Regions from separate parts of the Klebsiella sp. I138 genome, predicted to be linked through region 1. Evidence: predicted binding sites of a transcription regulator. Region 1 holds the regulator's gene; each other region holds the start of a gene.

Region 1 (7,405 bases):
CAGCACCAGCAGCAGAGCCAGACCAGCAATAATCGCCCCCATCACCGGTACGAAGGCATAGCCCAGCCCGCCGGAAATTACCGCGCCACCGGCTGCCGCACCCAGCGCATTCCCCAGGTTAAACGCCCCGATGTTCACCGAAGATGACAGTCCCGGCGCTTCATGAGCCACTCTCATTACCCGCATTTGCAGCGGCGGAACCACGGCGAAGGTTGCCGCACCCCAGACCACCATACTGATAGCGGCCCCCAACGGCGTCTGAGCGAGCAGCGGAATGGCCAGCATAATTACCATCAGCAGCAATAGAAAACCCTTTAGCGTCCCGGAGACGGAGCGGTCGGCAAATTTACCGCCCAGGTAGTTCCCCAGGGAGAAGCCGACGCCGATCAACACCAGCATCGCGGTGACGAACAGCGGTGAAGCATGCGTAATGGTGTGCAGCACCGGTGAAATATAGGTATAGAGCGTAAACATGGCCCCCGCGCCGAGCACGGTGGTCAGCAGCGCAGATAGCACCTGCGGGCGGAGCAGCACGGAGAGCTCCTGCTTAACATTCGGCCGATCGCCGGCGCTACCTTCAGGCAACGAGAACCACAGGCTGACCATCGCCACCAGCCCCAGCCCCGCAGTCGCCAGGAATGACATTCGCCAGCCGATTGTTTCGCCCAGCCAGGTTGCCGCCGGAACGCCGCCAATGTTGGCGATGGTCAATCCCATAAACATGGTCGCCACCGCACTGGCCTGCTTATGTTTCGGCACCACGCTCGCCGCCACCACCGAACCAAGGCCAAAGAAAGCGCCGTGATTCAGGCTGGTGATAATACGTGAGAGCAGCAGCGTGGTGTAATCCGGCGCCATTGAAGAGAGGACGTTACCCAGGGTGAATATCGCCATCAGAAATATCAGCGCATTTCTGCGCGCGCGATGAGAGAGCAGCAACGTCATTAACGGCGCTCCGACCATCACGCCAATCGCATAAGCGCTGATCAGCATCCCCGCCGCAGGAATAGAGACGTCGACGCCCCTGGCAATCACCGGCAGCAGTCCCATCGGGGAAAACTCCGTTGTGCCAATACCAAACGCGCCTATCGCCAGCGCTAACAAGGGAAAGTTGATTTTCATTCAATGACTCCAGCAGACCGTCATCAGCGACGGTATCTCATCAGAAGTCAAAAGCATGACATCAATCACAAAAAAACAGAAGTAAACGAAATGACAAAAGATTTTTGCGAAATTGATAATAATGGGGAATATTGGGGGAAAGAGGCCTCTCCCCCGACAAAATCAGTGCAGTACCGCTGTCAGCCCGGCGGCAACAATAAGACCCAGGACAATAATCGTTGTTGTCAGCGAAAACTTTAAATCTGTATCCATCAATTTTCCCCCCAGTTATCCCCACACGAAAAGTGAGCTTGCTCATTTTTACACAATATAGCGTAAAAATCTTCTGAGATTTAGGGTGATGCACATTTTTGCTCTTCCCCTTTGCCGCAAGATCGGACAAAATCCCACGCTAATTTGAAAGCGTATCGGCCATTGACCCCTTCCTGTCGTTCTGTGTCGTTTTCCCGACGTGATGCAATGTTGAACATTGTATTCAGGGTGTGTATAGGCAAACGTTTACGTATCGATAATCAGACGATCAGGTCAAGGTCTGGAGTGAGAAGTAATGGCAACAATTAAAGATGTAGCGAAGCGCGCAAACGTTTCCACTACAACAGTTTCACATGTAATTAACAAAACCCGCTTCGTTGCTGAAGAAACCCGCAACGCGGTTTGGGCGGCTATCAAAGAACTGCACTATTCCCCAAGTGCCGTGGCGCGAAGCCTGAAGGTTAATCACACCAAATCGATTGGCCTGCTGGCCACCAGCAGCGAAGCGGCCTATTTCGCTGAGATTATTGAAGCCGTAGAAAAGAGCTGTTTCCAGAAAGGCTATACCCTGATTCTGGGCAATGCGTGGAACGATCTCGAAAAGCAGCAGGCCTACCTGTCGATGATGGCGCAAAAGCGCGTTGATGGTCTGCTGGTCATGTGTTCCGAATACCCGGAATCGGTTCTCAGCATGCTGGAAGAGTATCGCCATATTCCCATGGTGGTGATGGACTGGGGTGAAGCAAAAGCTGACTTTACCGATTCAGTCATCGATAACGCCTTTGAAGGCGGCTATATGGCCGGCCGTTACCTGGTCGAACGCGGCCACCGCGAGATCGGCGTGATCCCAGGCCCGCTGGAACGCAATACCGGCGCCGGGCGCCTGGCGGGCTTTATGCAGGCCATGGAAGAAGCGCAGATCGTCGTGCCGGAAAACTGGATTGTTCAGGGGGACTTCGAACCAGAATCTGGCTATCGCGCAATGCAGCAGATCCTCAGTCAGCAGCATCGCCCGACGGCGGTCTTCTGCGGCGGCGATATTATGGCGATGGGTGCAATCTGCGCCGCAGACGAGATGGGCCTGCGCGTTCCGCAGGACATTTCCCTGATCGGCTATGATAACGTGCGCAACGCCCGCTATTTCAGCCCGGCGTTGACCACCATTCACCAGCCGAAAGATTCTCTCGGCGAAGCAGCCTTCAACATGTTGTTGGATCGTATCGTTAACAAGCGCGAAGAGTCGCAGTCTATCGAAGTCCACCCTCGTCTGGTCGAGCGTCGCTCCGTCGTCGACGGCCCGTTCGTCGACTACCGCCGCTAAATGTCCCTACGGCGCCGGTCACTCCGGCGCCCGCAGCCACTCCCGGTTTAACGTTTCACTGTCGCCCAGATAATCCAGCAGCCATGACAGCGCCGGAGACGTGTCGCTCTGCTGCCAGGTCAGACAGCACGCGGCATCCGGGAACGGGTTCTCCAGCTCAAGCGCCGTCCATTCGCCGCAATCGATCCATGGGCGAGCAAAATGGGTCGGCACCATTCCCACGCACAGTCCCGCCGACAGACAGGTCGCCGATGATTCCCAGTCCGGTACCACCACCCTTTTCTGGTTGTCCAGTAGCCAGGTCGTGCGTTTTGGTAACGATCGGGAGGTGTCTTCTCGCACCAGCGACGGCCAGTTGCGCAACACGTCATCGCTGAGCGGCCCCGTCATCTGCGCCAGCGGATGATGGCTCGCTACCACGCAATGCCAGCTCAGCATGCCCATATCGCGGAAGGCGTAGCGCCCACCCACTGGAATCGAACGGGTTGCGCCGATGGCCAGCTCCACGCGACCGTCGGCCAGCGCATCCCAGACGCCGTTGAACACTTCCTGAAACACAATCAGTTCGACATCCGGAAAATGGCGATAGAAATCGACAATCATTTGCCGCATCCGTGCTGACTTAACAATGTCATCGACGGCTATCGACAGCTGGCCGCGCCAGCCGTTGGCTATCTGCTGACACTGCTGACGGGTGATCTGCATTTTTTTGATAACAGAGCGCCCTTCCTGTAAAAACCAGACCCCGGCCGGCGTTAATTCGACGTCGCGATGGCGACGTTCAAACAGCGGCACCGCCAGCCACTCCTCCAGTTGACGTACGGTATAACTGACCGCTGAGGGTACGCGGTGTAGTTCCTGTGCCGCCGCGCTAAAGCTCCCGTTGCGGGCCACAGCATCAACAACTTCCAGTGAGTATTCGGACCACATATTCTGCCTGCAAAAATTTTGAATGCATGTAGCAAATATTAGCGTTTCACAAGCCAGAATGCACTCCCTACACTCTGCGGCATCATACCTGCATCAGAAGAAAGAGAACGTTATGCAACAACCCGGGAAAGGATTTTTAGTTTGGCTGGCGGGACTCAGCGTGCTGGGTTTCCTGGCTACCGACATGTATCTGCCGGCCTTTTCGGCCATTCAGCAAGATCTCAATACCTCTGCGGCATCGGTCAGCGCCAGCCTGAGCCTGTTCCTCGCCGGCTTCGCCATCGGGCAGCTGTTCTGGGGCCCGCTTTCAGACCGCTACGGCCGCAAACCGGTTCTGCTGATCGGACTGACAATTTTCGCTATCAGCTGCCTGGGCATGCTGTGGGTTCGCGATGCTACGCTGATGCTGGTACTTCGCTTTATTCAGGCAATCGGCGTCTGCGCGGCGGCGGTCACCTGGCAGGCGATGGTTACGGACTATTATCCCGCCCAGCGCACTAACCGCATTTTCGCCACCATCATGCCGCTGGTTGGCTTATCGCCGGCCCTCGCACCCTTGCTCGGCAGCTGGCTGCTCGCGCATCTGGAATGGCAGGCCATCTTTGCCACTCTTTTCGCCATCACCCTGCTACTGATGGTGCCCGCCCTGCGTCTGAAGCCGGTCATCAAGCCGACGGGAGGCAGCGAGAAAAAACTGACGTTTATGACGCTGCTGCGCTCGCGCGAATACAGCGGAAACGTACTGATTTACGCCGCCTGCTCCGCCAGCTTTTTTGCCTGGCTGACCGGGTCACCGTTTATTCTGCATGACATGGGCTATAGCCCGACCGCTATTGGTTTAAGCTATGTTCCGCAGACGATCGCCTTTTTAGTCGGCGGCTACGGGTGCCGGGCAGCGCTGCAAAAATGGCAGGGTCAACAGCTGCTGCCGTGGCTGCTGGTTATTTTCGCCGTCAGCGTTGCCGCGACCTGGATGGTGGGGCTGGTTGAGAATGTGTCAATTATTGCGGTGATGGTTCCCTTCTGCGTAATGGCTATCGTCAACGGCGGGATTTATCCTATCGTTGTCGCCCAGGCGTTGAAGCCGTTCCCACAGGCAACAGGTCGCGCCGCAGCGCTGCAAAATACCCTGCAGCTGGGACTGTGCTTCCTGACCAGCCTACTGGTCTCTGCGTTAATTGCCACGCCGCTGCTGACGACCACCAGCGTCATGCTGGTCTCCATCGTACTGGCCGGGATAGGCTATTTGATGCAGCGGCAGGCTACTTGCCTGACGGCCGAATCGTCGCACGCATAAATGCGTTTCAGTGATGTTACGGCCCAGTAATTAGCCTGCTAATATATTTTTATTGAAAGGCCGTTATCAGCGGCCTATACTGGATCCTGCTTCACATAAATAGAAATTTTTTTGATTTTAACGGGGGCAGGATGCATCCCGTTTCACCATGGAAGGCCTTTCGGCAAGGGTTATCACCCTTCCTCTGTTCTACGTCGGATAGCTGCTTCACGGATATTCCGTGAGATTTCTCACAAAGCCAAAAAAGCGTCTACGCTGTTTTAAGGTTCTGATCACTTGGGCGTGATGGAGAAGCTATGAGTTCATCGTGTATAGAAGAAGTCAGTGTACCAAACGACGACTGGTACCGAATTACTGCCGAGTTACTCGGCCGTGCGGGCATTGAAATCAATGGTCCTGCCCCCTCCGATATCCGGATTAAAAACCCGCTCTTTTTTAAGCGCGTTCTCCAGGAAGGGTCGCTAGGGTTAGGCGAAAGTTATATGGACGGCTGGTGGGATTGCGAACGGCTGGATATATTCTTCCACAAAGTGTTACGTGCCGGTCTGGAAAGTCAGCTCCCGCATCATCTCAAAGATACATTACGTATCGCGGGCGCTCGCCTGTTCAATCTACAAAGTAAAAAACGCGCCTGGATTGTCGGCAAAGAACACTACGACCTCGGCAACGACCTTTTCAACCGCATGCTCGATCCCTATATGCAATATTCCTGCGCGTACTGGAAAGATGCGCAATCTCTGGAACAGGCACAGCAGGCAAAATTAGATCTTATTTGCCGCAAACTGCAGCTGGAGCCAGGGATGCGGGTGCTGGATATTGGCTGCGGCTGGGGTGGTCTGGCTTATTACATGGCCAAAAATTATCACGTCAGCGTGGTTGGCGTCACCATTTCTGCTGAACAGCAAAAAATGGCCCAACAGCGCTGTGAAGGATTAGATGTCACTATCTTGCTGCAGGACTACCGCGACTTACAGGACAGTTTTGACCGCATTGTTTCCGTCGGGATGTTCGAACACGTGGGGCCTAAAAATTACGCCACTTATTTTAAGGTGGTTGATCGCAATCTGAAAGCCGACGGCCGTTTCTTATTACACACCATTGGTTCCAAAGTTTCAGACCACAGCGTTGACCCGTGGATCAATAAATATATTTTCCCCAACGGTTGCCTGCCTTCGGTACTTCAGATTGCGCAAGCCAGCGAATCCCATTTTGTGATGGAAGACTGGCACAATATCGGCGCCGATTACGATACCACGCTGATGGCCTGGTACGAGCGTTTTCAGGCCAGCTGGCCCGACATTGCCGACAACTATTCGGAACGTTTTAAACGCATGTTTAGTTATTATCTGAATGCCTGCGCGGGGGCTTTTCGCGCGCGCGATATTCAGCTCTGGCAGGTTGTCTTTTCTCGCGGTGTTGAGAACGGTCTTCGCGTCGCGCGTTAAAAAAATCCCCCGTTTAACGGGGGATGCTTATTTCAGGCTCCAGGATAAGTGATTTGGCATCAGCGCCGAATCACTCATCGGCCGATTGCTGTGCCGCTGCTTTCGCCGCCAGCACGCGTTCTACGGTATCCACCACCGCCTGCGTTTGCGGATCGATTTCGATATTGACCCGATCGCCCAGTTTTTTTACCCCCAGCGTGGTGCGCTGCAGCGTTTCAGGAATCAAATGCACGCAAAAACGGGTTGGCGTCACCTCGCCGACCGTCAGGCTGATCCCGTCAATACCGATAAACCCTTTATAGAGGATATATTTCATCAGCGTCGGGTCCTGAACCTTAAACCAGATCTGGCGGTTATTTTCCGAGGTCAGTATTTTGACGATGTCTGCCGTGGTCATAATATGACCGGACATCAGATGGCCGCCGATCTCATCGCTGAATTTCGCCGCACGTTCTACGTTCACCACATCTCCCACCTGCACGGCGCCGAGATTGGTAATGCGCAGCGTCTCCTTCATCAGATCAAAACTGATGCGCGGGCCGTCAATTTCGGTGACTGTCAGGCAACAGCCATTATGTGCCACCGATGCCCCGGTCTCGAGGCCGGCGAGCATATGCTCTGGCAGCTCCACCACGTGGGTGCGAAAATTGGGTTTTTCATCGATGGACACCACTTTAGCGGTCCCCTGCACAATGCCAGTAAACATGCTTTGCTCCTGTAGACTTTCGTGACGGTATCATTACCGTTATACCTGCCAGGAACAATACCAGCTGGGAAAACAGGTTGCCAGCGCGCATCGTGCCCTACCATTTTTTCACTGGCTTAATGGCGCATCCTCGCTACAATAGACTGGAAACCCCCTCTGCTCTTTCTTCTTGCTGCCATTTACGGCGGCTTTTTTAGTCTCAAAATAACAACAATATAAAGGTGTTCACGTGCAGAAGTATTTTATTGAAGCGCGTCAGTTATTAGCACTGGCCATTCCTGTGATCCTCGCACAGGTCGCCCAGACTTCTATGGGCTTTGTCGATACCGTGA
Region 2 (7,405 bases), 380 kb from region 1:
ACAATATTGCCATTATTACCTCGTACAACGACATGCTGTCCGCCCATCAGCCCTATGAGTATTACCCTGATATCATTCGCAAGGCTCTGCATTCGGTGAATGCGGTCGGCCAGGTTGCGGGCGGGGTACCGGCGATGTGCGATGGCGTGACTCAAGGCCAGGACGGGATGGAACTCTCTCTTCTGAGCCGCGAAGTCATTGCCATGTCGGCCGCTATCGGCCTGTCGCATAACATGTTCGACGGCGCGCTGTACCTGGGCGTATGTGACAAAATTGTCCCGGGGCTGACGATGGCCGCGCTCTCCTTTGGTCATCTGCCGTCAGTATTCGTGCCGTCAGGCCCGATGGCCAGCGGCCTGCCGAATAAAGAAAAAGTGCGCATTCGCCAGCTATATGCTGAAGGCAAAGTTGACCGTATGGCGCTGCTGGAGTCTGAAGCGGCGTCCTACCACGCGCCGGGGACCTGTACGTTTTACGGTACGGCGAACACCAACCAGATGGTCGTGGAGTTTATGGGCATGCAGCTCCCGGGCTCGTCGTTTGTGCATCCGGATGCTGAACTGCGCCAGGCGCTGACCGCCGCTGCCGCACGTCAGGTCACGCGCATGACCGGTAACGGTAATGAATGGATGCCGTTGGGCAAAATGTTTGATGAGAAAGTGGTGGTGAACGGGATCGTTGCACTGCTGGCAACCGGCGGTTCGACCAACCATACGATGCACCTGGTGGCGATGGCCCGCGCGGCAGGGATCATCATTAACTGGGATGATTTCTCCGACCTGTCTGACATTGTTCCGCTGCTGGCGCGTCTCTACCCGAACGGTCCGGCGGACATTAACCACTTCCAGGCTGCGGGCGGCGTACCGGTGCTGGTACGCGAGCTGCTGAAAGGCGGCCTGCTGCATGAAGACGTCAACACCGTGGCCGGTTTCGGTCTCTCCCGTTACACCATGGAACCGTGGCTGAACAACGGCGAGCTGGACTGGCGCGAAGGGGCGACCGCGCCGCTCGACGATCAGGTTATTGCGACTTTCGATAAGCCATTCTCTCGCCATGGCGGGACGAAAGTGCTGAGCGGCAACCTCGGTCGTGCGGTGATGAAGACCTCTGCCGTACCGGTCGACAACCAAATCATCGAAGCACCAGCGGTGGTGTTTGAAAGCCAGCACGACGTCCTGCCTGCTTTCGAAGCCGGAATGCTGGACAAGGATTGTGTGGTTGTTGTCCGTCATCAGGGGCCAAAAGCGAACGGTATGCCAGAATTACATAAACTTATGCCGCCACTTGGTGTATTATTGGACCGCCGTTTCAAAATTGCGCTGGTTACCGATGGTCGACTCTCTGGCGCATCAGGCAAAGTCCCGTCAGCAATCCATGTTACGCCTGAAGCGTACGATGGCGGGCTGCTGGCAAAAGTCCGTGATGGCGATATCATCCGCGTCAACGGGCAAACGGGCGAATTGACGCTGCTGGTGGATGAGGCTGAACTGGCCGCACGCCAGCCGCATGTTCCTGACCTCAGCGGTTCGCGCGTCGGGAGCGGCCGGGAAATGTTTGCAGCGCTGCGTGAAAAACTCTCCGGAGCAGAACAGGGCGCAACCTGCATCACTTTTTAAGACGATACAATTTGTAGATCTGGCGAGAGAGAAACTCTGATGAAAAACTGGAAAACAACTGCAGAAGCAATCCTCACCTCCGGCCCGGTTGTCCCGGTGATCGTGGTGAAAAAGCTGGAACACGCTGTGCCGATGGCCAAAGCGCTGGTTGCCGGCGGCGTACGCGTACTGGAAGTGACTCTGCGTACCGAGTGCGCACTGGATGCTATCCGCGCGATTGCCAAAGAAGTACCGGACGCGATTGTCGGTGCAGGTACCGTAACAAACGTAGAACAGCTGAAAGCCGTGACCGATGCGGGCGCGCAGTTTGCTATCAGCCCGGGTCTGACTGAGTCTCTGCTGAAAGCGGCGACTGAAGAAGGGACGATCCCGCTGATCCCGGGTATCAGCACCGTATCCGAACTGATGCTGGGCATGCAGTATGGCCTGAAAGAGTTCAAATTCTTCCCGGCAGAAGCTAACGGCGGCGTGAAAGCGCTGCAGGCTATCGGCGGTCCGTTCGCGCATATCCGTTTCTGCCCGACCGGCGGGATCTCTCCGGCGAACTACCGTGACTACCTGGCGCTGAACAGCGTGCTGTGCATCGGCGGCTCCTGGCTGGTTCCGGCGGATGCGCTGGAAGCCGGTGATTACGACCGCATTACCAACATTGCCCGCGAAGCAGTTGAAGGCGCGAAGTAACTTTCACGCCCTGATAAATCGCGAAGTCCAGACCCGGTAGCGCTTGCGCCACCGGGTTTTTTTATCCCTGAACCAGGACGGCCGATGCGGCAGCTTTCGCCCGTGCCACCGCTTCATCAACGCTATCGGCAACGGCCAGCGTAACGCCCAGGCGACGAGAGCCATCAATGTCCGGTTTGCCAAACAGGCGCAGCTGAAGGCCTGCGCCAACCGCTCCCTGAATATTATTAAAGGTGACGTTGTGGCTGGTGAGCTGCGGCAGAATCACCGCTGAGGCCGCCGGGCCATACTGGCGAATCGCGCCCACCGGCAGACCAAGGAAGGCACGGACGTGGAGGGCAAATTCTGAAAGATCCTGTGAAATGAGCGTGACCATTCCGGTATCGTGTGGACGAGGAGAGACTTCACTAAAGATAACCTCGTCGCCGCAGACGAACAGCTCCACGCCGAACAGTCCATAGCCACCGAGCGCCAGTACGACCTTGCTGGCTATTTCCTGCGCGCGGGCCAGCGCACGTTCACTCATCTGCTGCGGCTGCCAGGATTCGCGATAATCGCCATCTTCCTGGCGATGGCCGACCGGCGCACAGAAATGGACGCCGTCGACGGCGCTGACGGTAAGCAGAGTAATTTCAAAATCGAAATTGACCACGCCCTCGACGATAACCCGGCCTGCGCCGGCGCGGCCGCCCTGTTGCGCATAGCGCCAGGCATCGGCCAACTGGTCATGGTGACGAATAAAACTCTGGCCTTTGCCGGATGAGCTCATGACCGGCTTCACGATGCAGGGAAGCCCTGTCTCAGCAACGGCCTCACGAAAGGCGGTTTCGCTGTCGGCAAAGCGGTAGGAGGAGGTGGGCAGCTGCAGCTCCTCCGCGGCCAGGCGGCGAATACCTTCACGATTCATGGTCAGTTTTGCCGCGCGGGCAGAGGGGACGACTTTCTGCCCGGCCAGCTCCAGCTCGACCAGCATATCCGTGGCGATGGCTTCAATTTCGGGCACGATGAAGTCGGGTTTTTCTTCTGCAATCAGCGCGCGCAGCGTTTCGCCGTCCAGCATGTTGATGACGTGCGAACGATGCGCCACCTGCATTGCCGGCGCATCAGGGTAGCGGTCTACCGCGATGGTCTCAATGCCCAGCCGTTGACACTCAATGGCGACTTCTTTACCCAGTTCACCGGAACCTAACAACATCACCCGCGTTGCTGCCGGGCGCAGCGCTGTGCCTAATAACGTCATGACTCTTTTCCACAGTAAAAAAACATGCGCCGCATTATAGACGAAAACGTTTGCGTCTGTCTTTATGGCTGTTGGTTGAGTCTCGGGTGAAAATTTGCTATACTGTATAAAAATACAGTATAAAAGAGGCTGCACAATGGCGGTTGAAATTAAATATGTGGTGATCCGCGAAGGTGAGGAAAAAATGTCGTTTACCAGCAAAAAAGAGGCCGATGCTTACGACAAAATGCTCGATCTTGCCGAAGTCCTCAACGACTGGCTGGTAGAGTGCCCGCTCACGCTGGATGAAGCACAGCGCGATGAAATGGCAATGTGGCTGGCGGAACGCAAAGAGACGCTACATCATATCCTGAGGTCGGGAAAACGTCCGGAAGCGGAAGATGAAACGGCCGGGCAGTCCTCTGAGACCGACATCCAGGGGGCAGAAACGCCGGAAGCCGCAGCAGACGAGTCGCACGAACCCCCAGCGCCAGCGAAATCACGGAAGGTAAAGGCGGCCTGACACTAGCCGAATTTGCGCATCTTTAGTTGTCCATCACATTTCCTTACATCTCGTCGTTTAGGCTGGTGATTACGCCTAATATGCAACGAGGGGAATCATGGCTAACTGGCTTAATCAACTCCAGTCTCTGCTGGGTCAGCAGGGACCATCTTCATCATCAGGTGAGAGGCCGGATGGGAAAAACTTCCTCCTGCCTGGCGCGCTAGGTGGCCTGGCAGGGCTGCTGGTAGCCAGTAAATCATCGCGTAAGCTGCTGGCCAAATATGGCACCAGCGCGCTGCTGGTTGGCGGCGGAGCGATTGCGGGAAGCGTGCTGTGGAATAAATACCAGCAGAAAATACAGGAAGCTTCGCCCGCGCAACCTGTTGCTTGCACCGGGCAATCCGCCATCGCGTCGCAGGACTCGCCGGCGACCGGGCTTGATGCCCGCAGCGAACGGCTGATACTGGCGCTGGTGTTTGCGGCTAAAAGCGACGGGCATATTGACGACAGTGAGCGGGCAAACATCGAAGAGCAGCTGCGTGCGGCTAATATTGCCGTGCAGGGCCGCGTATTAATCGATCGCGCCCTGGCGCAGCCGCTTGACCCGCAGCGTCTGGCTCAGGGCATCACTAGCGAGCAAGAGGCGCTGGAAATCTATTACATCAGCTGTGCTGCGATCGATATCGACCATTTTATGGAGCGGAGCTATCTCAACGCCCTCGGCGAGGCCTTAGGGCTCCCGGCGGAAGTGCGTGCCGACATCGAACAGGATATTCAGGCACAAAAACAGGCGCTTTCTATCTAAATCAGCAGGTTTTGCTTGCAACGTGGGCCACTTTTGCCACCCTTATACACACGCCATCCTTCAAGCCGCTTCTTGAATGATTTTGTGTATGAAATACAGGATGCAAAAGACCAAAAGATGCCACCAAAAGCAAAACGAATCCCCCACGCCATGACCCTGCATGGCGATACCCGCCTTGATAACTACTTCTGGCTGCGCGACGACGATCGTTCGCGGCCGGAAGTGCTTGATTATCTTCGCCAGGAAAATGAATACGGGCAGAAGGTCATGTCCACTCAGCGCAGCCTGCAGGAGCGGGTGCTGAAAGAAATCATTGACCGTATCCCGCCGCGTGAAGTCTCTGCACCCTACAGCAAAAATGGCTATCGCTATCGCCAGGTGTATGAACCCGGCTGCGAATACGCTATTTACCAGCGCCAGTCGGTGCTGAAAGAAGAGTGGGATGAATGGGAGGTGCTACTCGATAGCAACCAGCGCGCGGCGAAGAGCGAATTCTATACGCTTGGCGGACTGGGGATCTCGCCGGACAATACGATCATGGCGCTGGCGGAGGACTATCTCTCCCGACGGCAGTACGGCCTGCGCTTGCGTAACCTACAAAATGGCGAATGGTATCCCGAGGTGCTGGAAAACGTCTCGCCAGAATTTGCCTGGAGTAATGATTCGCAAACGCTGTGGTATGTCCGCAAGCACCCGACTACGCTGCTGCCTTATCAGGTGTGGCGACATACCGTTGGCGCCTCACCGCGATCCGACGTTCTGGTCTACGAGGAGAAAGACGAAACCTTCTACGTCAGTATCCATACGACCACCTCCCGGCAATTCGCGGTTATCTATCTTGCCAGTGCAACAACCAGCGAAGTACGGCTGCTTAATACTGAAATGCCGGATGCTGAACCGGTGTGTTTCCTGCCGCGGCGTAAAGATCATGAGTACAGTCTCGATCATTTCCAGCATGCCTTCTATCTTCGCTCCAATCGCGAGGGTAAAAATTTTGGCCTCTACCGCACCCATGAACGTGACGAAAAACAGTGGCAGACCCTGATTGCCCCGCGCCAGGATGTCATGCTCGAAGGTTTCACCTTATTTACCGACTGGCTGGTGGTCGAGGAACGCCAGCGCGGGTTAACCAGCCTGCGCCAGATCAACCGTAAGACCCGGGAAGTGGTCGGGATCGCCTTTGATGATCCGGCCTATGTCACCTGGCTTGCATATAATCCAGAACCGGAAACCTCCCGGTTACGTTATGGTTACTCCTCCATGACCACCCCGGACACGTTATTTGAACTGGACATGGATACCGGTGAGCGACGGGTACTCAAGCAGCAGGAGGTGAAAGGGTTTGATGCCAGTCGCTACCGCAGCGAACACCTGTGGATTAAGGCCCGGGATGGCGTGGAGGTTCCGGTTTCTCTGGTTTACCGGCATGAACATTTTCGCAAGGGCGCCAGCCCACTGCTGGTCTACGCCTACGGGTCGTACGGTGCCAGTGAAGATGCTGACTTCAGCGCCAGCCGCCTGAGCCTGCTCGATCGTGGCTTCGTATTTGCTATAGCCCACGTCCGCGGCGGCGGTGAATTAGGGCAGCAGTGGTACGAGGATGGCAAATTCCTGTGTAAGAAGAATACCTTTAACGATTATCTCGATGTCTGCGATGCGCTGCTGGCGCAGGGATATGGTCATCCTGGCCTCTGCTACGGGATGGGCGGCAGCGCGGGTGGGATGCTAATGGGGGTTGCCATTAATCAACGGCCAGAGCTGTTTCACGGCGTGGTGGCGCAGGTTCCGTTTGTTGATGTCCTCACCACGATGCTCGACGAGTCGATTCCGCTGACGACCGGGGAATTTGAAGAGTGGGGAAATCCGCAGGATGAAGAGTACTATCGCTATATAAAAAGCTACAGTCCTTACGATGACGTTAAGGCGCAGGCCTATCCACATATGCTGGTTACGACCGGCCTGCATGATTCGCAGGTGCAATACTGGGAGCCGGCAAAATGGGTAGCGAAACTGCGCGAGCTGAAAACAGACGATAACCTGCTGCTACTGTGCACCGATATGGACTCTGGCCACGGCGGTAAGTCGGGGCGCTTTAAAAGCTATGAAGGAGTGGCGCTGGAATTTGCCTTTCTGATTGGCCTGGCGCAGGGGACATTACCCGGCCAGGCAGACGTTTAGCGCGACTACTCCCCGAGATAGTGCTTGAGCGTCAAGCGCAGCTCGGGGCTCATGCGATCCAGGTTATTGAATAGCCAACGCAAATAGCCCGGATCGTTTTCTGCTATTTCGGCAACCGCCTTGCCACGATATTTCCCGAAGCTAAAGGTGGTCAACAGCGCCGGGCGGCCGGTAATGGTTGCCATCTCATCCGGCTGCCAGCCGGAAACGTTGATAATATCGAGCAGCAGCGCAGCGGTAATATAGCAGTCGTACAGCGCGCGGTGTTGATGGAGCCCCGCGGGCGTAGCGACATTCAGCTTCCGCGATTTATACAGCCCCATATTACTGTATTTAATGCCTGGCCACAGACGACGGGCCAGCTTCATGGTGCAGATCCACTCCCCGTGCATTTCCGGCAA
Region 3 (7,405 bases), 1.7 Mb from region 1:
TAACGGAAATGATTATCGCCCGCCTTGAGGAGGCCCTCACCACCCTGGCGCAGGGAAGCGGCCAAAATCTGAGCCTTAGCGTGGTTCGTCGTTGGCAAAGCGCGATGCAAAAACTACCGCAGGCCAATATGACCTTAATTTCCGTTGCCGGGGAGTATGCCGCAGAGCTTGCCCATCAGGCTCTGAGCAACGAGAAAAACGTGATGATCTTCTCCGACAACGTCACGCTGGAAGATGAAATTTCCCTGAAGACCCGCGCCCGCGATAAAGGGCTGTTGGTCATGGGGCCGGATTGCGGCACCGCGATGATCGCCGGGACCCCATTGGCTTTCGCTAACGTCGCGCCGGACGGCAATATCGGCGTGATTGGCGCGTCGGGTACCGGTATTCAGGAGCTGGTCTCACAAATTGTCCTCGGTGGCGAAGGGATCAGTCATGCGATTGGTCTCGGCGGCCGTGACCTGAGCGCCGAAGTCGGCGGCATTAGCGCGCAAACGGCGCTGGAAATGTTGACTCAGGACGGACAGAGCCAGGTGCTGGCCTTTGTTTCTAAACCGCCCGCCGAAGCCGTGCGCCTGAAGATGATTAGTGCGATGAAGCGTAGCGGTAAGCCGGTGGTAGCGCTGTTCCTCGGCTACGCGCCAAAAAACACGCGTGATGGAAACGTCTGGTTTGCCCGCACGCTTGACGAGGCCGGGCGTCTGGCCTGCTTGTTGGCGCGAGTTGTGCGCCACCAGGAAACCCTGACTGCGGTGGCAGGAACGCAGATCCGCGGTTTTTATACCGGCGGTACGCTGGCCGCAGAATCCGCCGGGCTGCTAGCCGAGCGGTTGAACATCACTCCTGATGAACATCACCCGCAGGGCATGATGCTCAATGCGCTGGGTCATCAGGTCATCGACCTCGGTGATGATTTTTACACCGTTGGCCGCCCGCATCCAATGATCGACCCCTCGCTGCGCAACCAGCTTATTGCCGAACTTGGCAAGGATAGTCAGGTTGGCGTGCTGCTGCTGGACGTGGTGATTGGCTACGGAGCCACAGCCGACCCTGCTGAATCACTGGTTGAAGCCTGTCAGCAGGCGTGGGTCGTGAGAGGCGAGCGCCACCCACTGCATGTTATCGCTACGGTGACCGGTACCGAAACTGATCCACAGTGCCGCTCCCTCCAGATTGCTGCCCTTGAAGATGCGGGGGTCGTGGTGGTTGATAGCCTCCCTGAAGCCACGCTGCTTGCCGCCGCGCTTATTAGCCCACCGCAGATGGTAGAGCAGACCCCGCGCGCCAGCCTGCTGGATGGCGTGGCGGTGATTAATGCTGGCCTGCGTAGCTTTGCTCTCGATTTACAGTCCGCCGGAACGCCGGTTGTTCACTATCAGTGGGCGCCGATCGCCGGGGGAAATAAGAAACTGGCTCGTTTTTTAGAACGTTTGCAATAAGAGGTCTCTATGTTTACATCAGTGGCACAGGCCAATGACGCAGTAATAGAACGAATTCGTAATGCACGTCCGCACTGGCTGGATGTGCAGCCGGCGGGTTCGTTAATCGAGGCGCTGAATCAGAACAAAACGTTGCTCCACGCCGGGCCGCCGATGCATTGGCAGGAGATGACCGGCCCGATGAAAGGTGCCTGCATTGGCGCATGCTTATTTGAAGGCTGGGCGCAGGAAGAAAAAACGGCCCATGCGATGCTGGAAGGCGGCGAAATTACCTTTATTCCCTGCCATCACGTTAACGCCGTAGGGCCGATGGGGGGGATTACTTCACCAAATATGCCGATGCTGGTGGTGGAGAATATCGCCGAAGGGAACCGTGCGTATTGCAATCTTAATGAAGGGATTGGCAAGGTGATGCGTTTCGGCGCCTATGGCGAAGACGTACAGCAGCGCTTGCGCTGGATGCGTGATGTGCTGATGCCGGTCCTCAGTGCGGCGTTGAAACAGATGGAGCGCGGTATTGATCTGACCGCGATGATGGCGCAGGGCATCACCATGGGCGATGAATTTCATCAGCGCAATATCGCCACCTCAGCCCTGTTGATGCGTACGCTGGCGCCTCATCTGGCACGCCTCAACCACGACAAACAGCAGCTTGCTGAAGTGATGGATTTCCTCGCCATTACCGATCAGTTCTTCCTCAACCTGGCGATGGCCTACTGTAAATCGGCGATGGATGCCGGGGCGAAAATTGGTGCCGGCAGTATCGTGACTGCGATGACCCGCAACGGCGATATGTTTGGCATTCGCGTCAGTGGGTTAGGCGATCGCTGGTTTACCGCGCCAGTGAATACGCCGCAGGGGCTGTTCTTTACCGGCTTCTCACAGGATCAGGCCAACCCGGATATGGGCGACAGCGCGATAACCGAAACCTTCGGTATTGGCGGCGCGGCGATGATCGCGGCCCCAGGCGTCACCCGCTTTGTTGGCGCAGGGGGGATGGAGGCGGCGAAATCCGTTTCCGAGGAGATGGCGGAAATCTTCCTTGAGCGCAATATGCAGCTACAAATTCCGGGCTGGGATTTCCAGGGAGCCTGCCTGGGGCTGGATATTCGCCGGGTCGTCGAAACCGGTATAACTCCGCTAATCAACACCGGAATTGCTCATAAAGAAGCGGGGATCGGTCAGATTGGCGCCGGGACTGTCAGAGCGCCGTTGGCCTGCTTTGAGCTGGCGCTGGAAGCGCTGGCGGACGAGCTAGGCGTGAGCTGAGGAGGTGCGATGGAGATTATACGTCCGCTGATAGGCAGCGTAGATGCCCCGGACCATCGTCAGCCGTGGCGAACCGGTGGCCTCTGGCGGCGCACTATCAATCTCTATGTTGAAGGCGGCGCGCTGTTGACGCTTCATCATCAGGGGCAGGGGGTTAGCCCCGGCGGATGGGTATTACGCCATCGCGACTTTATCCGACTGCACGCGGCGCTACGGGCGGGGGCCATGCTGACGGCGCGGGATGACGGCATTCAGATTAACGATCTTTTACTGTCGCCACCGCGCAGGCGTTGCTCTCTGCGGCCGCGCGACCAGCCAAACGGTGCTTACCTGCCGACAGCGTTAATGAATCGTCTGGAGGAAACGGGGCTGTTCGGGCCGCTGTCGCAGGCTATCTATCTACCACTGCATCCTGAGCTGCGGCAGTTACGCCACTGTTTTGCTTCTGCGCTGACCGGGAGCGCCGTTGACTGGCGGCTGTGGTTGGGGAAGGGGCCGGGTTTGACGCCGAGTCTGGACGACATGCTTATCGGGATGATGCTGGCAGCGTGGTGCGCGGGGCAGATGTCTCGCCACGGTGGGCCGACGTTCTTTCGTGCATCCGGCGATCTGCACGCGGCCACGACGCAGGTTAGCGTCAACTACTTACGCTACGCCAGCGAGGGGCGCTTCGCCTCGCCGCTGATGCATTTCGTTCACGCTCTTCAGCGTGAACGCCGTATTGAGCCGGCCATCGATGCTCTGCTGGCGATGGGGCACACCTCCGGTGCTGACACGCTTCTGGGATTCTGGTTGGCGCAACATATTATCTAAGGACTCTTTATGAAAACGCTGGTTGTTGCCCTGGGTGGCAACGCTTTATTACAGCGCGGGGAAGCGCTGACCGTGGAAAATCAGTATCGAAATATTGATAGTGCGGTTCCCGCACTGGCGCGCCTGGCGCAGAATTACCGGCTGGCTATTGTTCACGGCAATGGGCCGCAGGTGGGCCTGCTGGCGCTACAGAATCTGTCTTATGGCGATGTTGCGCCTTATCCTCTGGACGTGCTGGTGGCGGAAAGTCAGGGCATGATTGGCTATATGCTGGCCCAACGCCTGGCTCAGGAATCATTGATGCCACCGGTTTCGACGGTCATGACGCGGATTGCGGTGGCCTCAGAGGATCCGGCATTTTCGGCGCCAGAAAAATTTATTGGTCCGGTTTATGACCCCGAGCTGCAGACGCAGCTGGAGGCCGAATATGGTTGGACAATGAAACGTGACGGCAAGTATCTGCGGCGGGTTGTGCCCTCACCGGTACCGGTCAGAATTGAGGAGAGTGAGACGATCGAGCGTCTGCTAAGCGAAGGCCATGCGGTGATATGCTGCGGAGGCGGCGGAATACCAGTGCTGGAGAGCGGTAAGGGCGCGGAGGCGGTTATCGATAAAGACCTGGCCGCAGCGTTGCTGGCGGAGCAGATTAATGCCGATGGTCTGGTTATCCTGACCGATGCGGATGCGGTATATGAACATTGGGGGACCCCGATGCAGCGGCCAATTCGTGAAGCAACGCCGGAAGCACTGGCGCCCTTTGCCCGGGATGATGGTGCAATGGGGCCAAAAATCGCGGCGGTGAGCGGCTATGTTCGACGCAAAGGGAAGCCGGCATGGATTGGCGCGCTGTCGCGCATCGATGACACGCTTGCTGGTCTGGCGGGGACCTGCATCAAGCCCTGATGGGGGGGATTCTCCGGGTTCTGGCCCCTGGGGGCGCCTGACGCACCTTGTCCGAACTACGGGGTCGTACAGGCTGGGGTAACCCGGACAGACGCGCAGCGTCGCCACCGGGAATGGCTTTGGATAGCCCTGGTTGATGAGTTTGGTAGCCCGGCCAGGGCGCAGGGCGCCGCAAGCCGGGATTCTGGGGAAGGACTATGCCAGCTGGGATTGCGCCCAGAAGACACCGCTGGCGTACTCCGGCGGCAGAATAGGTTTTAAGGCTTCCAGCGTGGCGCTCAGGCGGTCGGTATCGCTGTCGGTCAGGTTCAGGTGACCCACTTTGCGTCCCGGGCGCACTTCTTTGTCGTACCAGTGCAGATGCACCAGCGGCAGCTTCAGCCAGTCATAGTTCAGATCGGTACCGATCAGGTTGATCATGACCGACGGGCTGTTCACCACCGGCGGCGGCAGCGGCAGGCCGGTAATGGCCCGCAGATGCAGCTCGAACTGACTGATAGAGGCGCCGTTCTGCGTCCAGTGGCCGCTGTTGTGCACGCGCGGCGCCAGTTCGTTAATCAGCAGACCGTCAGCGGTGACGAAACACTCCATCGCCATCACCCCCACATAGTTCAGCTCGTCCATAATGGCGGTAAGCATGCTTTCCGCCTGGTCCTGCTGGCGGGCATTGGCCTGCGGAAACGCGACGCTGGTGCGCAGAATGCCATCCTGGTGCAGGTTGCGGGTGAGCGGGTAGAACACCGTGCTGCCATCCTGCGCGCGGGCGCCAACCAGCGACACTTCGGCCGAAAAGTTGATACCCTGCTCGACGATGCATTCGCCATAGTTTTCGTCCGGCAACTGGGCGATGTCATTTTCGCGCAGACGCCACTGGCCGCGACCGTCATACCCGCCTACGCGACGCTTAACGATTGCCAGTTCACCAAGACGAGCGAAGATCGCCGGCCATTCGCTTTTATCTGCCAGCAGCTGCCACGGGGCGGTGGCGAGATCCAACTTATCGAACAGTTGTTTTTGCGTCAGACGGTCGGCAATGATCGGGAACACGTCGCGGTTAACAAACGCCGGATGACGCGCCAGTTCACGGGTGAGAGCCGTTTCCGGCCACCGTTCGATTTCTGCGGTGATCACGCTTTGCTGAAACGGCACCGCTTCAGGATCGGCTTCCAGCCCGACCGGCCAGACGGCGATACCCAGCGGTTCACCGGCCTGGCGCAGCATGCGACCTAGCTGGCCGTTGCCGAGGATGCAAACCTGCTTCATGCCGCACCCCGCGGGTCCGGATTTTCCAGCACCTCATCGGTCTGGGCCTGACGCCAGGCGCTCAGGCGCTGATGCAGTTCCGCATCGTGCACCGCCAGAATCTGCGCTGCCAGCAGGGCCGCGTTAGCGGCACCGGCCTTGCCGATAGCCAGGGTACCGACCGGAATACCGCGTGGCATCTGAACGATAGAGTAGAGACTGTCAACGCCGCTTAACGCCGCGCTTTGGACCGGCACACCTAAGACCGGCACCAGGGTTTTCGCCGCAATCATGCCCGGCAGATGCGCCGCGCCGCCCGCACCGGCAATAATCACCTGATAACCGTTGCTTTCCGCGCCTTCGGCAAAGCTAAACAGCTTATCGGGCGTCCGGTGTGCGGAGACCACTTCAACATGGTACGAAACGTTCAGGGCATCAAGGATTTCTGCGGTAAACTGCATGGTAGCCCAGTCGCTTTTGGACCCCATCACGATGGCGATACGCGCCGAATTATTGCGGGAAGACATGCGTCTTAAAACTCCTGTGGGTGTGCTTCACACTGCTTTAGAGGCCACAGAGAATAACATGATCTTTCGGTAAGGAAAACGGTTGCGTCGCCAGAACTGAGGTGAAAATGCGGTGGAAATTAAAACGGGAATGCGATCAGTTCAACGTCATCTTTGGTGACTTTGACCATCGAGCCTTCGCTGTGCCATGCACCGAGGACTACGCGAAACGCCGGCTTGCCGTTAGCGTCTAACGGGTGGATGGCAGGGCGGTGGGTGTGGCCGTGAATCAGCCATTGCACCCGGTGTCTTTCCAGCGCGTCGACAACGGCTTGCGGATTGACATCCATAATATCCAGCGACTTGCTGCTGTTGGCCGCTTTGCTGTCAGCGCGCATTCTGGCGGCGATACGGCGACGAATAAACAGCGGTAGGGCAAGGAAAAGACGCTGAATCCATGGCGTATGGACTTTGGCGCGAAAAGCCAGATAGCCCGGATCGTCAGTGCAGAGGGTATCGCCGTGCATGATCAAGACCCGACGACCGTACAGGTCGAGCACCTTTTCTTCCGTCAGCAGCGTCATACCGCAGGCGCGCGCAAAGCGCTGGCCAACGAGAAAATCGCGGTTGCCGTGAATAAAATAGCAGGGAACGCCTGACTGGCTTAATGCGTTGATGGCAGCAGCGATTTCCTGATGCAGCGGGTTTGGATCGTCGTCGCCAATCCAGGCTTCAAACAGGTCGCCGAGGATATACAGCGCGTCTGCTTCCCGAGCTTCGCCACCTAAAAAGCGTAGAAAACCGGCGGTGATCGCCGGTTCTTCTGTTTGCAGATGCAAATCCGCAATAAAAAGTGTCGCCACGAATTACTCGCTAACGGTGACGCTTTTGATCACAACATCTTCTTTCGGCACATCCTGGTGCATGCCGCTGCGGCCTGTTGCTACCGCTTTGATTTTGTCGACCACGTCCATGCCTTCAACCACTTCGGCAAACACGCAGTAGCCCCAGCCCTGCAGGTTTTCACCGGAGAAGTTCAGGAAGTCGTTATCCACCACGTTAATGAAGAACTGTGCAGTAGCGGAGTGAGGCGCCTGAGTACGGGCCATGGCCAGCGTACCGCGGGTATTTTTCAGACCGTTGTTGGCTTCGTTCTGGATCGGAGATTTTGTGGTTTTCTGCTCCATGCCCGGCTCAAAGCCACCGCCCTGGATCATGAACCCGTTGATAACA
Region 4 (7,405 bases), 2.2 Mb from region 1:
CGTCTGATTAAGGAGCACACTATGGCAGGGCAATGCATTATTTTGATGGGCGTATCGGGCACCGGCAAGACGACCGTCGGTCAGGCGCTGGCCCAGGCGCTTGGCGCAAAGTTTATCGACGGTGACGATCTTCATCCACGGCAGAACATCCTCAAAATGGCCGCCAGTCAGCCGCTGGATGATAACGATCGCCAGCCGTGGCTGGAACGTATTGGCGATGTGATTTTTAGCCTCGGGCAGAAAAACGAATCCGGCGTGCTGGTGTGCTCGGCGTTGAAAAAGCGCTACCGCAACCAGCTGCGCGAGGGCAACCCCCATTTACGCTTCCTGTGGCTGACCGGCGACTACGACTGTATTTTGCAACGGATGCAGGCGCGCAAGGGCCACTTTATGCCGGAAGCGCTGCTGCGAAGCCAGTTTGCGGCCCTGGAAACGCCGGACGCCAGCGAACGCGATATCGTGGCCGTTGATATCGCTCCCGACGTGGCAACCATCGTGGCGCACTCGCTCACATTACTTCAGCCTCAACCAGCACAGGGAGTTCCGGCATGATTATCGATACCTTAAGCGCCGCCGCAAAAAATGCATTCTATCCGGCGGTGATTAAAAAAGCGCTGCAGGCCGTTGCCCAGCAGGACCCTCACGCGCTACCGCCGGGAAAATATACGGTCGATGGCGATAACCTGTTTTTTACCGTTGTCGAAGGTCAGACGCGCCCGCTGACGGAGCAGCGCCCGGAATTTCATCGTCAGTATATTGATATTCATATTGTGCTGGCGGGCGTTGAAATTATCGGCGCCGGCAACAAGGGCCTGCCAATCGTTGCCGACGGGCCGTTCAAGGAAGCCCATGATATTGGTTTTTGCGAGGAAATTAGCAGCGAAACGCTGATTCATCTGCATCCGGAAGAGCTGGCAATTTTGTTTCCGGGTGAACTGCACCGCCCAATGGGCGCCATGGATGCCGGCGCACCGCTGCGCAAAATTATCGTGAAGATAGATAACGCTCTGCTGTAACACCCTGCCGTAGCCGGCCCCACGAGATCCTTCGCGGGGCCCTGGACTGCCTTTAATTATCCAGCTCGTCCATTGACTTCACCTGATCGCGATTGATCTGTTCAGTCCGGCCGGTTTCCGCATTTTTGTAAGACACCATACCGGTGTCATCATCTACCTGCGGCTTGCCATCAGTCACGATCGTTTTGCCATCGGTCGTTTTCAGCGACTGGTTCGATGAACACCCCGCCACAAACAATATTGCCGTCGCCGCCAGCGCGGATGCCATCAGAATTTTGTTCCGCATTGTATCCTCCTGTCTTTCCGTCAATTGATATCGTTATGATGCTAACTATAGTTAGCCTCACCTGGCGGGCAGTTAAAAGCAGAACTCTCCGAAGATGGCCTGGATAAAAAAAGGGCCGACGATTTCGCGTCAGCCCTTGTTGTTCCGTGACCCGGCTTTAGCGGGACGGCTTATTTTTTAATTTGCGCATGCATTTCCTGCACCGAGGTCACCTTCTCGATAGCGTTGGCGTTCAGCGCCATTGCCGTCGCGAAACCGCCGTTCAGGGTGGTGTCGTAATGCACTTTGTACTGCAGGGCGCTGCGGCGAATCAGCTTGGAGTCTTCAATCGCCTGACGACCTTCGGTGGTGTTGATGATGTAGGTGTATTCGCCATTCTTGATACGGTCCTGAATGTGCGGACGACCTTCATGCACCTTGTTCACCAGACGCGGGTTGATACCGGCTTCACCCAGCACAATCGCGGTGCCGTGGGTGGCATCCAGTTCGAAACCGAACTTCAGCAGTTTCGCCGCCAGGTCAACCACACGCTCTTTGTCGCCTTCGCGAACGGAGAGCAGCGCGCGGCCCTGTTTTTTCATGGTTGAGCTGCTGCCCAGCTGCGCTTTCGCGAACGCTTCCGCGAAGGTACGTCCTACGCCCATGACTTCACCGGTAGAGCGCATTTCTGGCCCTAACAGCGGGTCAACGCCCGGGAATTTGTTGAACGGCAGGACCACTTCTTTCACCGAGTAGTACGGCGGAATAATCTCTTTGGTCACGCCCTGCTGTGCCAGAGTCTGGCCAGCCATCACGCGCGCTGCTACTTTGGCCAGCGGGACACCGGTGGCTTTAGAGACGAACGGGACGGTACGTGCCGCACGCGGGTTCACTTCAATCAGATAGACTTCGTTGTTTTTCACCGCGAACTGGACGTTCATCAGGCCACGGACCTGCAGTTCGAAGGCCAGCTTCTGCACCTGCTCGCGCATCACATCCTGAATTTCCTGGCTCAGGGTGTAGGCCGGCAGAGAACATGCGGAGTCGCCGGAGTGCACGCCCGCCTGCTCGATGTGCTCCATGATGCCACCAATCAGCACCATTTCGCCGTCGCAGATAGCGTCAACGTCGACTTCTACCGCGTCGTCAAGGAAGCGGTCCAGCAGAACCGGCGCATCGTTAGAGACGCTGACCGCAGTCTGGAAATACCGCTTCAGGTCAGCTTCGTCGTAAACGATTTCCATTGCCCGACCACCAAGGACGTAGGACGGACGTACCACCAGCGGGTAGCCAATCTCTTTCGCCTTTTCAACGGCCATCTCAATGGCGGTGACGGTGGCGTTGGCCGGTTGTTTCAGCTTCAGACGGTCAACCGCCTGCTGGAAACGTTCGCGGTCTTCCGCGCGGTCAATTGCATCCGGGCTGGTACCGATAACCGGTACGCCTGCGGCTTCCAGCGCACGCGCCAGCTTCAGCGGGGTCTGGCCACCGTACTGAACGATAACGCCCTTCGGCTTCTCGATACGGACGATTTCCAGTACGTCTTCCAGGGTGACCGGCTCAAAGTACAGGCGGTCGGACGTGTCGTAGTCGGTAGACACCGTTTCCGGGTTACAGTTAACCATAATGGTCTCGTAACCATCTTCGCGCAGCGCCAGCGAGGCATGCACGCAGCAGTAGTCGAATTCGATACCCTGGCCAATACGGTTCGGACCGCCGCCAAGGACCATAATTTTATCGCGGTCAACCGACGGATTGGCTTCACACTCGTCTTCATAGGTTGAGTACATGTAAGCGGTATCCGTCGAGAATTCCGCCGCACAGGTATCGACGCGTTTGTAGACCGGGTGCAGGTTGTACTGGTCGCGCAGCTTGCGAATTTCCGCTTCACGAACGCCCGCCAGTTTTGCCAGACGTGCATCGGCAAAGCCTTTACGCTTAAGCATCCGCAGGAAGTCAGCATCAAGGCCGTTGATGCCCATCTCTTCCACTTTCTCTTCCAGGCGCACCAGTTCTTCAATCTGTACCAGGAACCAGCGATCGATGTTGGTCAGGTTGAAGACGCCGTCAATCGACAAGCCCGCGCGGAATGCGTCGGCGATATACCAGATACGCTCGGCGCCAGCATCTTTCAGCTCGCGGCGAATTTTGGTCAGCGCTTCCGGGTCATCCAGGCTGACTTTCGGGTCAAAGCCGGTTGCGCCCACTTCCAGGCCGCGCAGCGCTTTCTGCAGCGATTCCTGTTGGGTGCGGCCAATTGCCATCACTTCGCCAACAGATTTCATCTGTGTCGTCAGGCGGTCATTCGCGCCAACAAATTTTTCAAAGTTAAAGCGTGGGATCTTGGTCACGACGTAGTCGATGGACGGTTCGAACGAGGCCGGCGTACGACCGCCGGTGATGTCGTTCATCAGCTCATCCAGGGTGTAACCCACCGCCAGTTTTGCCGCCACTTTGGCAATCGGGAACCCGGTTGCTTTAGACGCCAGCGCGGAAGAGCGTGATACACGCGGGTTCATTTCGATAACAATCAGACGACCGTCTTTCGGGTTCACAGAGAACTGTACGTTGGAACCGCCGGTTTCCACGCCGATTTCACGCAGTACCGCCATCGAAGCGTTACGCATCACCTGGTATTCTTTATCGGTCAGGGTTTGCGCCGGTGCAACGGTGATGGAGTCGCCGGTGTGAATACCCATGGCGTCGAAGTTTTCGATGGAGCAGACGATGATGCAGTTATCGTTCTTATCGCGTACCACTTCCATTTCGTACTCTTTCCAGCCGATCAGCGATTCATCAATCAGCAGCTCGTTGGTTGGAGAGAGATCCAGCCCGCGGGTACAAATTTCTTCAAACTCTTCGCGGTTGTAAGCAATACCGCCGCCGGTGCCGCCCATGGTGAAGGAGGGACGGATAATACACGGGTAGCCCACGTCAGCGGCAACCGCCAGCGCTTCTTCCATCGTGTGGGCAATACCGGAACGGGCGGTATCCAGACCGATTTTCTTCATCGCCACATCGAAGCGACGACGGTCTTCCGCTTTATCAATTGCGTCGGCGGTGGCGCCGATCATAGTGACACCAAACTCGGCCAGCACGCCCTGACGTTCCAGCTCCAGCGCACAGTTCAGCGCCGTCTGGCCACCCATAGTTGGCAGTACGGCATCCGGGCGCTCTTTTTCGATGATTTTGCGCACGACTTCCCAGTGGATAGGCTCAATGTAGGTCGCATCGGCCATTTCAGGGTCGGTCATGATGGTGGCCGGGTTCGAGTTCACCAGAATGACGCGGTAGCCTTCTTCACGCAGGGCCTTACAGGCCTGGGCGCCAGAGTAGTCAAATTCACAAGCCTGGCCGATAACGATCGGGCCAGCGCCAAGAATCAGGATGCTTTTTATGTCTGTACGTTTTGGCATGGCTTTTTTCTCCTGATTATTTCGCGGACTGGCGGTACTGCTCAATTAACGCAATAAAATGGTCGAACAACGGCGCGGCATCGTGCGGGCCTGGGCTCGCTTCCGGGTGTCCCTGGAAGCTGAATGCCGGTTTGTCGGTGCGGTGGATGCCCTGTAACGTACCGTCGAACAGTGACTTGTGGGTCACGCGCAGGTTAGCCGGCATGGAGGCTTCGTCTACCGCAAAACCGTGGTTCTGGGCAGTAATCATCACCACGTTATTATCAATGTCTTTAACCGGGTGGTTGCCGCCGTGGTGGCCGAACTTCATCTTAACGGTCTTCGCTCCGCTCGCCAGCGCCAGCAGCTGATGGCCAAGGCAGATGCCAAATACCGGAATATCGGTCTCGAGGAATTTTTCAATCGCTTCAATGGCGTAGTCGCACGGCGCCGGGTCACCAGGACCGTTGGACAGGAAGATGCCATCCGGATTCATCTTCAGCACTTCTTCGGCAGAGGTTTTTGCCGGGACAACCGTCAGGCGGCAGCCGCGGTCTACCAGCATACGCAGGATGTTACGCTTGGCGCCAAAATCGTAGGCTACGACGTGGAACGGCAGCTCGCTTTCCGCCTTCGCTTCCGGCAGGTCGCCCGCCAGCGTCCAGCTCCCCTGCGTCCAGCTGTAGGTTTCTGAAGTGGTGACTTCTTTCGCCAGGTCCATGCCGTTCAGGCCAGGGAACGCTTTGGCTTTTTCCAGCGCCAGCTGTGCATCCAGGTTATCACCCACGATGATGCAGCCGTTCTGTGCGCCTTTTTCACGCAGCAAACGCGTCAGCTTACGGGTATCGATATCGGCAATCGCCACGATGTTATGGCGCTTCAGGTAAGAAGAAAGGTCTTCGGTATTACGGAAGTTGCTGGCAATCAGCGGCAGGTCGCGAATAACCAGACCCTGAGCATGTACCTGAGAAGATTCTTCATCGGCGGCGTTGGTGCCGACATTACCAATATGGGGATAAGTAAGAGTGACGATTTGGCGGGAATAGGAGGGATCAGTGAGGATTTCTTGATAACCGGTCATTGAAGTATTGAAAACGACTTCCCCAACCGCCGTGCCCGTTGCCCCGATGGCCCGACCGTGAAACTGGGTTCCGTCTTCCAGAACCAATAGCGCTGACTTAATCAAAACACCCTCCAGAGAATATTCACTCACTTTATTTGCATATTAATGCATATGTGTAGCATGAATCAATGCAAATTTGCTTACCTATGGATTTCTGGCAAACGGCGGCATTCTGGAGAGATGTCGGGTAAAAGTCAACTTAAAGCCGATATTTTTAATCTATTTTTACGTCACTGGACACTTCACACTGCTTTAGCAGGCAAAAAGATCAACTAACTATGCTAAGAAAACGCTTGCGGACCTGGAAGATTGAAAAAGTGAGCGTGCCAGAGCAAAAAAGTAGACCAGATGGTCAAAATTTACAATAACACAACAGAAAAAGAAGAGATAAGTACAAGTTATAGAAACTTCATAGGATTATAATCACAAAACGCTCAAAAATAAAAAGGGCAATAAAATATTGCCCTTTGCAATCAATTACATATTGAATGCAATAACCACATCACGATGGGTAATAAACCTTATAAAGCATTCAATTCAAGCACATCACGCATATCAAAAAGGCCTGATTTCTTCTCTTTTAACCATAATGCGGAACGAACGGCACCATTGGCAAAAGTCATCCGGCTGGAGGCTTTATGGCTGATTTCAATACGCTCACCAATATCGGCAAACATCGCGGTATGTTCACCGACAATATCCCCGGCGCGCACGGTGGCGAAGCCAATAGTCCCCGGGACACGTTCGCCGGTGTGACCTTCACGGCTGTAGACCGCGATATCCTTCAGATCTTTGTTCAACGCGCCGGCAATCGCCTCGCCCATCGCCAGGGCGGTGCCCGACGGCGCATCCACTTTGTGGCGGTGGTGCGCTTCAATAATCTCGATATCGGTGTAGTCGCCCATCACCTTCGCCGCTTTTTCCAGCAGCTTTAACAGCACGTTCACGCCGACGCTGAAATTAGCCGCGAAAACGATAGCAATATCCTGCGCCGCATCGCGAATAGCCTGTTTCCCTGCCTCATCAAAACCGGTGGTGCCAATCACCATCCCTTTGTCGTGTTCGCGGCAGAAAGCCAGGTGGTTTAAGGTGCCTTCCGGACGAGTGAAATCGATCAGCACGTCAAAATCATCTTTGACCGCCGCCAGGCTGCTTTGCACCACCACACCGGCGTTACCAGCGCCGGCCAGCTCGCCGGCATCGCTGCCGAGCAGGGAAGAACCTTCACGCTCCAGCGCGGCCCCCAGCGCTACGCCGTCCATCTGCTGTACGGCCTGAATCAACTGGCGTCCCATCCGGCCGCCCGCGCCCGCGATGGCCACGCGGATTTGTGCATCATGCATAGCTATTCTCTTTTGTTAACTTAACGTAAATTGTTTTCAGATTAACCAGCCCGTCGATGAGCCGCTACTCTAAAACACCGATAATTAGAAATTTATGACAAACGGCGTTCGATATCAGTAAAAACTATATGCTGGCGTCGTTTCTTATGCGAACCGGCCTTTATGCCCTCAATCGAAAACCACAAGACTCGCGGATCACCAGCGCCGGCGGCAGAATAATACGTTTCGGCGGCTCATCATTGCCCTGAATTCGACTAAACAGC

What was found. The regulator PurR, encoded in region 1, represses purine synthesis genes. The targets are predictions, from matches to a motif close to CANGCAAACGTTTGCNTG.
Region 2: the regulator PurR is predicted to act here: its motif matches at 3,577-3,594, upstream of purT (formate-dependent phosphoribosylglycinamide formyltransferase).
Region 3: the regulator PurR is predicted to act here: its motif matches at 6,265-6,282, upstream of purE (5-(carboxyamino)imidazole ribonucleotide mutase).
Region 4: the regulator PurR is predicted to act here: its motif matches at 5,954-5,971, upstream of carA (glutamine-hydrolyzing carbamoyl-phosphate synthase small subunit).

Annotation. Positions count from the first base shown of each region.
Region 1 covers NZ_CP180447.1:1,085,990-1,093,394, reverse strand. Annotated here, with positions in the region: gene ACMYSK_RS05045 (MFS transporter) at 1-1,122, opposite strand, end outside; gene ACMYSK_RS05040 (YnhF family membrane protein) at 1,285-1,374, opposite strand; gene purR (HTH-type transcriptional repressor PurR) at 1,670-2,695, shown strand; gene punR (DNA-binding transcriptional activator PunR) at 2,714-3,625, opposite strand; gene punC (purine nucleoside transporter PunC) at 3,738-4,922, shown strand; gene cfa (cyclopropane fatty acyl phospholipid synthase) at 5,219-6,367, shown strand; gene ACMYSK_RS05015 (riboflavin synthase subunit alpha) at 6,438-7,073, opposite strand; gene mdtK (MdtK family multidrug efflux MATE transporter) at 7,303-7,405, shown strand, end outside.
Region 2 covers NZ_CP180447.1:703,865-711,269, forward strand. Annotated here, with positions in the region: gene edd (phosphogluconate dehydratase) at 1-1,616, shown strand, start outside; gene ACMYSK_RS03210 (bifunctional 4-hydroxy-2-oxoglutarate aldolase/2-dehydro-3-deoxy-phosphogluconate aldolase) at 1,656-2,297, shown strand; gene purT (formate-dependent phosphoribosylglycinamide formyltransferase) at 2,359-3,537, opposite strand; gene ACMYSK_RS03220 (YebG family protein) at 3,674-4,039, shown strand; gene ACMYSK_RS03225 (tellurite resistance TerB family protein) at 4,137-4,826, shown strand; gene ptrB (oligopeptidase B) at 4,944-7,004, shown strand; gene exoX (exodeoxyribonuclease X) at 7,010-7,405, opposite strand, start outside.
Region 3 covers NZ_CP180447.1:2,778,875-2,786,279, reverse strand. Annotated here, with positions in the region: gene ACMYSK_RS13010 (acyl-CoA synthetase FdrA) at 1-1,439, shown strand, start outside; gene ACMYSK_RS13005 (DUF1116 domain-containing protein) at 1,449-2,708, shown strand; gene ACMYSK_RS13000 (DUF2877 domain-containing protein) at 2,718-3,521, shown strand; gene ACMYSK_RS12995 (carbamate kinase) at 3,531-4,424, shown strand; gene purK (5-(carboxyamino)imidazole ribonucleotide synthase) at 4,620-5,687, opposite strand; gene purE (5-(carboxyamino)imidazole ribonucleotide mutase) at 5,684-6,193, opposite strand; gene lpxH (UDP-2,3-diacylglucosamine diphosphatase) at 6,313-7,035, opposite strand; gene ppiB (peptidylprolyl isomerase B) at 7,039-7,405, opposite strand, start outside.
Region 4 covers NZ_CP180447.1:3,313,736-3,321,140, forward strand. Annotated here, with positions in the region: gene idnO (gluconate 5-dehydrogenase) at 1-7, shown strand, start outside; gene ACMYSK_RS15420 (gluconokinase) at 22-552, shown strand; gene ACMYSK_RS15425 (YhcH/YjgK/YiaL family protein) at 549-1,016, shown strand; gene ACMYSK_RS15430 (YgdI/YgdR family lipoprotein) at 1,069-1,302, opposite strand; gene carB (carbamoyl-phosphate synthase large subunit) at 1,473-4,697, opposite strand; gene carA (glutamine-hydrolyzing carbamoyl-phosphate synthase small subunit) at 4,714-5,862, opposite strand; gene dapB (4-hydroxy-tetrahydrodipicolinate reductase) at 6,321-7,142, opposite strand; gene ACMYSK_RS15450 (LacI family DNA-binding transcriptional regulator) at 7,303-7,405, opposite strand, start outside.